DNA from 3 places in the Psychrobacillus sp. FSL K6-2836 genome. Region 1 is predicted to be linked to each of the others. Evidence: predicted binding sites of a transcription regulator. Region 1 holds the regulator's gene; each other region holds the start of a gene.
What was found. Region 1 encodes LexA, which represses DNA repair genes until DNA is damaged. Its sites were predicted from a motif close to CGAACATATGTTCG; they were not measured.

Region 2: a site for LexA is predicted at 826-839, ahead of MKY37_RS19885 (YolD-like family protein). Genes of this name have one in related genera too.
Region 3: a site for LexA is predicted at 1,374-1,387, ahead of MKY37_RS22310 (Y-family DNA polymerase). Genes of this name have one in related genera too.

The regions. Positions count from the first base shown of each region.
Region 1 covers NZ_JBBOOM010000001.1:380,156-382,435, forward strand. Annotated here, with positions in the region: gene MKY37_RS01935 (YneB family resolvase-like protein) at 1-143, opposite strand, end outside; gene yneA (cell division suppressor protein YneA) at 140-457, opposite strand; gene lexA (transcriptional repressor LexA) at 632-1,252, shown strand; gene MKY37_RS01950 (peptidoglycan DD-metalloendopeptidase family protein) at 1,436-2,011, opposite strand; gene MKY37_RS01955 (hypothetical protein) at 2,236-2,280, shown strand, end outside.
Region 2 covers NZ_JBBOOM010000001.1:4,092,821-4,095,100, forward strand. Annotated here, with positions in the region: gene MKY37_RS19880 (LLM class flavin-dependent oxidoreductase) at 1-654, shown strand, start outside; gene MKY37_RS19885 (YolD-like family protein) at 849-1,244, shown strand; gene MKY37_RS19890 (VC0807 family protein) at 1,381-2,040, shown strand; gene MKY37_RS19895 (HAD family hydrolase) at 2,055-2,280, shown strand, end outside.
Region 3 covers NZ_JBBOOM010000005.1:9,734-12,013, reverse strand. Annotated here, with positions in the region: gene MKY37_RS22320 (S16 family serine protease) at 1-656, shown strand, start outside; gene MKY37_RS22315 (hypothetical protein) at 674-1,288, shown strand; gene MKY37_RS22310 (Y-family DNA polymerase) at 1,406-2,280, shown strand, end outside.

The sequences.
Region 1 (2,280 bases):
CCACTATGCTGATCTATAAATACTTTCTCTACTTCATAATTATGTAGTGTTGCAAATTCTAACAGCTCTTCTTCCTGTCTTTGTAATGATGTTTCTTGGGATTCTTTTTCAGTACTCACTCGACAATATATAACTGATTTCATTTTGTATCGCCCGCTATCTCCGTTTCATGATTGAAATGGTAACTTTTTTCAGCTGCTGGAATTTTAAGCACTTCCCCAGCTTTAATCTGTCCATCTTGTAAATTATTCATAGCCATTACTTTATTGATCCAGACATTTTTATCTTCATCCACACCATACTCATGTGCTAACTCCCATAAAGAATCGCCTTGTTCTATATTAATGTGAAGACTTTCATCTGTCGAAAAAGAATTCGAAATTATTATAAACATTATAAAAGCGATATTGCACGCTACAAATAATGATAGAAAATAGTTTTCTTTTATCCAGGTCATAAAAAATACCCCCTAATAGAATGTGCGTTCGTAATTCGTAACTTAATAATAATGCGAACATTTGTTTTTGTCAACAATAATTAGAACCTATGTTTGCATTATTTTTGGTCGCCTGTTATACTATTTATAAGATAGAAAAGGATAGAGATTAATTACTCTAAAAGAGGTGAGCATATGAAAAAAGCATCTAAAAGACAGGAAGACATCCTAGCTTTTATAAAAGAAGAAGTTCGAAAAAAAGGATATCCGCCGTCTGTTCGAGAAATAGGCGAAGCTGTGGGCTTGGCATCCAGCTCAACTGTTCATGGACATTTAGCCCGACTGGAAAGTAAAGGACTAATAAGAAGAGACCCAACCAAACCACGTGCCATTGAGATTCTTGATGGATTAGGAAGTATTGCCGAAAAACAAAATGTGGTACATGTACCACTTGTAGGTAAAGTTACTGCGGGTATTCCAATTACAGCAATTGAAAATATTGAAGAGTTTTTCCCACTTCCAGAAACTTTCGGAACTGCTGATGATAATTTATTTATGTTGGAAATTATGGGTAATAGTATGATTGAGGCAGGTATATTGAATGGCGACTATGTCGTTGTAAAACAACAGCAATCGGCAAATAATGGCGATATTGTCGTTGCAATGACAGAAGAGGATGAAGCAACCGTTAAACGATTCTTTAAGGAAAAGTCTTACTTCCGTTTACAACCTGAGAATTCATCCATGGAACCTATCATCGTAAATTCTGTTAGCATTCTCGGAAAAGTCGTTGGCGTTTATCGCAATATTCAATAGATATGCAGACTTGACAAAATAGATATTTATACGTAAGATTACGAAGAGCCGATATCATATTTCAACGAAAAGTGGACATTTTCGTTGAAATCATCGAAAAACCCCTTTACCTTTATGGTTGAGGGGTTTTATTTTTTTAAAAATTGTAGTTATTAACATATTTATTTTATCTCTTAGAAGTTTTTATTTCTTCTTTAAAGCTGCTAAAGTTTTTGGTCCTACTATTCCATCAACTATTAAGCTATTGTTTTTTTGAAAATCTTTAATTGCTGCAATAGTTAATGGTCCCTCTATCCCATCAATCACCAGTTTATAACCTACTGTATTTAAAAGCTTCTGTACTTCTGATACACTTATTTCACTTATATAATATAATGGATTCACTGCATTCGGCTGACCAGCCTCATACGATGGTTTGTGAATTTCAAAATGTAAGTGTATTCCTGTACTATTGCCTGTAGTACCTTTAATACCAATTTGTTCTCCTTGTTTAACACTTTGTCCAACTTTAACGGAAATAGATTTTAAATGTGCATATAAGGTTTCATACTTTTTACCATTCAATGTGTGGGCAATCGTTATAGTATTTCCATACCCTCCTATAACTTTTGCTCTCGTCACGACACCACTTGCGGCTGCTTTTATAGCCGGACTCCCATCACTTCCTATATCTACACCTTTATGCACTTTAATCGCATTATTCTTTCGAGTTTCCCCAAAACGCGATGTAATTTTTCCTTCGCTTGGTCTGATAAACATAGTTTTACCTCCCTTCTCTTTTAAGTAGAGATTTAATCCCTCGTATTAGTTAATGCTCGCATGACTATGAACAATTAGCCTTTTGACATAATACTTATCAAATAAATTAGAGCAGAAGGTTCAAACTGCGAAAATATGGGTATTAATATTTATAATAAGATATAGGTTAAAATAATTATATAAATTTCATGTCAGCTTAAATAACTATAAAGGGGCAATAACTTATGAAACTAATTATGGAGGAACTAAAAAAACTCATAAATGATTAC
Region 2 (2,280 bases), 3.7 Mb from region 1:
TATGCAATGTATGCTCTTTCTGAGGGTCGTCAGCCGATGCTAAATAATATGTATGAAAAACTAACGACTACGCTACAATTACTGAACGATGAAGTGCCAGAAGATAGTATATATAACCGAACAATCGCCACTCCAGCGAATATTGTATTACCAGAAGCTTGGCTGCTCGGTTCCACTGGAAATAGTGCTATTCAAGCCGGTCGATTAGGAGTCGGCTATTCATTTGCTCAGTTTTTCCAAGGTGGGATGACGAGAGAAATTTTCGATACTTACCGAAGCAACTTCAAGCCTTCTGCACTAATGGAGAAGCCAGAAATCAACGTAACGTATATGGTAACAGTTGCTGAAACAAAGGAAGAAGCAGAATATGAAGCACTTCCTCAAGATATTTCGAGACTCTCTTTAATGAGAGGTCAAATTCGCCAAACATTAACACCGGAAGAAGCGCAAAACTATCCTTTAACCGAAATGGACCGTATGATGATTCAAGAAAACCGCAAAATTCATTTAGTTGGTACACCAAAAGAGGTAGCAACGATTTTGCAAGAAGAGCAGGCTCATTTTGGATTTGAGGAAGCGATGATTTGTAGCATTCCACATTCCCAAGAAAAAAGGTTAAACGTTTACCGTTTACTCGCAAAAGAATTGATGTAAATAAATGGACGCACTTTTGGATTTGAGGAAGCGATGATTTGTAGCATTCCACATTCACAAGAAAAAAGGTTAAGCGTTTACCGTTTACTCGCAAAAGAATTGATGTAAATAAATGGACGCACTTGTCATGGGTGCGTCTTTTTTTGTATCCATTTATTTCTACTTGAAATAAGAACAAATGTTCGTTATGATAAATGAAAAAGAAAGAACGTGATAGCATGGCTAACTTCGAGGAAGATTGGAACCAATTAGATTTATCCCAGTTACAGGATCGTGGATCAAAAAAATGGGTAGCGATGATGTTACCAGAGCATGTGAAAATGCTTCGTGAGTATAGTGAAGAGATAAAAAAAGAACCTCGCCCAGACTTAAATGAGTTTGACTATGAAGCTATTCAGGATCAAATCGTACTTGCAATGAAACGAAATGTCGAAATCAAAATAAAACGGTGGAAAGAGGGAGAATTTATCTATAACCGCGGTACAATACAATGGATTGATTTGAGGAAACGAACAATCGAACTAGAAGACCCTTTTCGCTCATTTGAATTATATATTGATGAAATTGTAGACGTCAGCCTATTGGAATAGCAATTATCGAAAGCATCATCCTCTCAATGTGGATGATGTTTTTATGTATGAATTAAAAAAGAAGGATTTTAACAGGAAGATGTGGAAGATTATTCTAGAAGAATTGATTAGATAAAAAAATCGAAGGAGTATATGAATGAAAAAGTACACTGTCATACTCGATCTCATATTCTATATGGCTCTACCGTTTGCAATCTGGACATATGGAAGGGAAAGTCTAGTGGATTACTGGGCGATGCTTTTATCTACAGCACCTGGTTTTATTTATACGATCATAAATTTTATTAGAGATCGCCAGTTTAACATAACGGGCATTTTTATATTAGTAAGTCTACTTGTTGGGACAGTTGTTGATATACTGTCAGGAACTGCAGTGAGGATGCTATGGAACCAAGTATTCGTGGGAGTTGCATTTAGTGGAGTATTTTTAATATCGATGCTTATTAAAAAGCCGCTACCCTTATACTTTATGATGGATATGGCATTTTTACAAGGATATCCGCGAGAAAGTAGTAGAATGATTTATTTCAAAAAAGAATTATTACGGTGGTTCCAACTACTTACATTAATTTTTGTACTGAGAGGAATTACTCTAGCACTATTAAAATCCTGGTTGCTAAACAAACATGGAGTAGACGCATATGGCTCCATGCTTATATATTTAAGGGTTACTAGCTGGATATTCGGTGGAGTAATGATTATAGGGTATATTTTTATTGGAAACGAAATAAAAAAAGTAGTGAGTAAGCTGACAATTCCAAAGAAAGAGATAGAATTAGTGACAGAATCTAAATAAAAGGGTGAATAATAATGATAAAAGCAGTTCTGTTTGATTTGGATGGTACGCTACTCAATAGAGATGAGTCGTTAAAGATATTTGCCTACAAGCAATACGAGAGACTGTTTGATCTTATAGGTCATATTCCAAAAGAAACGTATATAACAAGGTTTATACAACTAGACAGTCGAGGGTATGTTTGGAAAGATAAAGTTTATCGACAATTAGTGGAGGAGTTTGGGATTACCAAAATTACTT
Region 3 (2,280 bases), on a different contig from region 1:
TACCGATTATTTTGACGGAAGGGAACCACTATTTGGTTTATTCATATATTCCGCCAGAAGAACTAGTAGTAAACTCTAGAATTTATCTGTTGGCTGTAAATTCTGTGCAGATAAAACAGGAAGAGATTTTAGAGGAACAAGCTTTTCGCGATCTTAATAGTGGTTTGTTGATTTTTGACATAAAAGAAGTCTCTAATTTTCTTCGCTATGCTGGTAAAAGTACCGCAATTTTTAAATGGATCGGACTCAATCTTGACGATGATTTTCAGCAGATGTCAGTGAATGTGAAAACGTATTTAGATTCAACTAATCCATCTGTAGATGAGTTTCTTTCTAGAAGCAATTCAGGTGGGAACAGTGCAGGTTTAGCTCTCGTTTTATCTAGTCTAATAGAACAAGGAAAAATTAAAAATGATATACCAATCGGTGTGACAGGAGCAATCAATAAATCTGGAAAAGTAATAGAAATTGGTCTTATAAAGGAAAAAGTTCTAAGTGCAAATAATATCGGGCTTCCCTATATAATTCTTCCGATTGGAAATTTGGAAGAGGGTAATGAGGTAGTGAAATCATCTAATCTTTCAATAGAAGTAATTGGAGTTAGAAATGTAGATGACGCCATTCAACGGATTGATGAGTTAAACCGGGATAAATAGGAGAGGAAGAGACTAATATGAAAAAAAGAGAAGTGGACCAAACTGACTATTATGATCAACAGCTTTCAACGATTGATGAACAATTATGTGCACTGTTAAAGCAACGGAAAGAACTTTCGAATAACAATCCAGGTGTACCGCCTATTGAATCTATCACTAAATGGACGGAAAAGTATGGTGTTTATGAGGATTTGTTAAACTCGTTATTTGGATTATTGAGAAATGAGGAAATCTTTCGGCCTCAGGTGGAGCCGAATAATTTCAGACTTCATCTACCAGTTATGAAAGCAATTGAAAAGGCGGAACGTTTATACTCAATTACTTTCATTCGACAGTTTGATAATGCAAGTGTGATATATCTTACTATAGATTGGGATGTTCCAAAAAATTTGGATCATCTGGAGGAAATACGTCGCAGTCGTTATGAAGGCGCTTTTCATTTACATATAAATGAAAATTATGATTGTCGTCCTACCGGTGGAAGGGGATCGGGAGGTCATTCTACACAGAAATTTGTAGTATCTCCAGCACTCCCAGATGATTTAACAGGATTAAGCTTAGTTTTTACTGAGTATACGAATCATTTGAAAGAGAATCCTACTGGTCTTGAATTTGTCATGAAACTCAAATAAAAAAAGCGTTCCTGCTATAGGAACGTTTTTTATACACTCTATTATTTACCATTGAATAAGAACCTGTGTTCGTAATATACTATAAAGAACATACGTTCCTAGAGAGGGGTAAATAATATGTATGAAGGACTAAAAAACCGGCAAATTATATGTATTGATATACGTAGTTTTTTTGCGAGCTGTGCAGCAGCAGACGCAGGTCTGGATGTCATGAATACTCCGATTGCAGTCATTGGAGATTTGGAGCGAAAAGGAAGTATCGTGCTCGCCGCATCCCCACCTATGAAAAAACAGTTTGGTGTAAAGACTGGAACGAGACTTTTTGAAATACCAGATCATCCTTCGATTCATCTTATTGAACCTAAAATGGAGTTTTTCGTTCGAGTATCGATGGAAATTACACGCTATTTACATCAGTTCGTCCCATATGAATCGATTCATGTATACAGTGTCGATGAGTGTTTCGTAGATCTTGGCGGAACAGAAAAGCTTTGGGGACCCGTTGAAAAAACGATAAAACGTATACAAGATGAACTATATGCTCAATTTCAGTTACCCTGTGCGGTTGGAATGGGGCCTAATATGCTTATGGCTAAGCTGGCACTTGACTTAGAAGCGAAAAAAACTGGTTTTGCTAAATGGACATATGAAGACGTTCAAGAGAAATTGTGGCCAGTAACTCCATTAAGTGATATGTGGGGGATTGGATCCCGTCTAAAAAAGACGCTAAATAATATGGGGATTTTCAATGTTGGGCAATTGGCGAAAACACCATTATCTTTGCTCGAGGAGAAGTTTGGAGTGATGGGAAACCAACTTTTTCATCATGCGTGGGGGATAGATTTATCCGAGCTCGGAGCGCCTCTTGAAGGAGGACAAATTAGTTATGGAAAAGGACAAATATTATTTCGAGATTATCGTAGTAAAAAAGAAGTCATGGCAGTCGTTTTGGAAATGTGTGAGGATGTAGCAAGGCGTGCACGCGAAGCAGA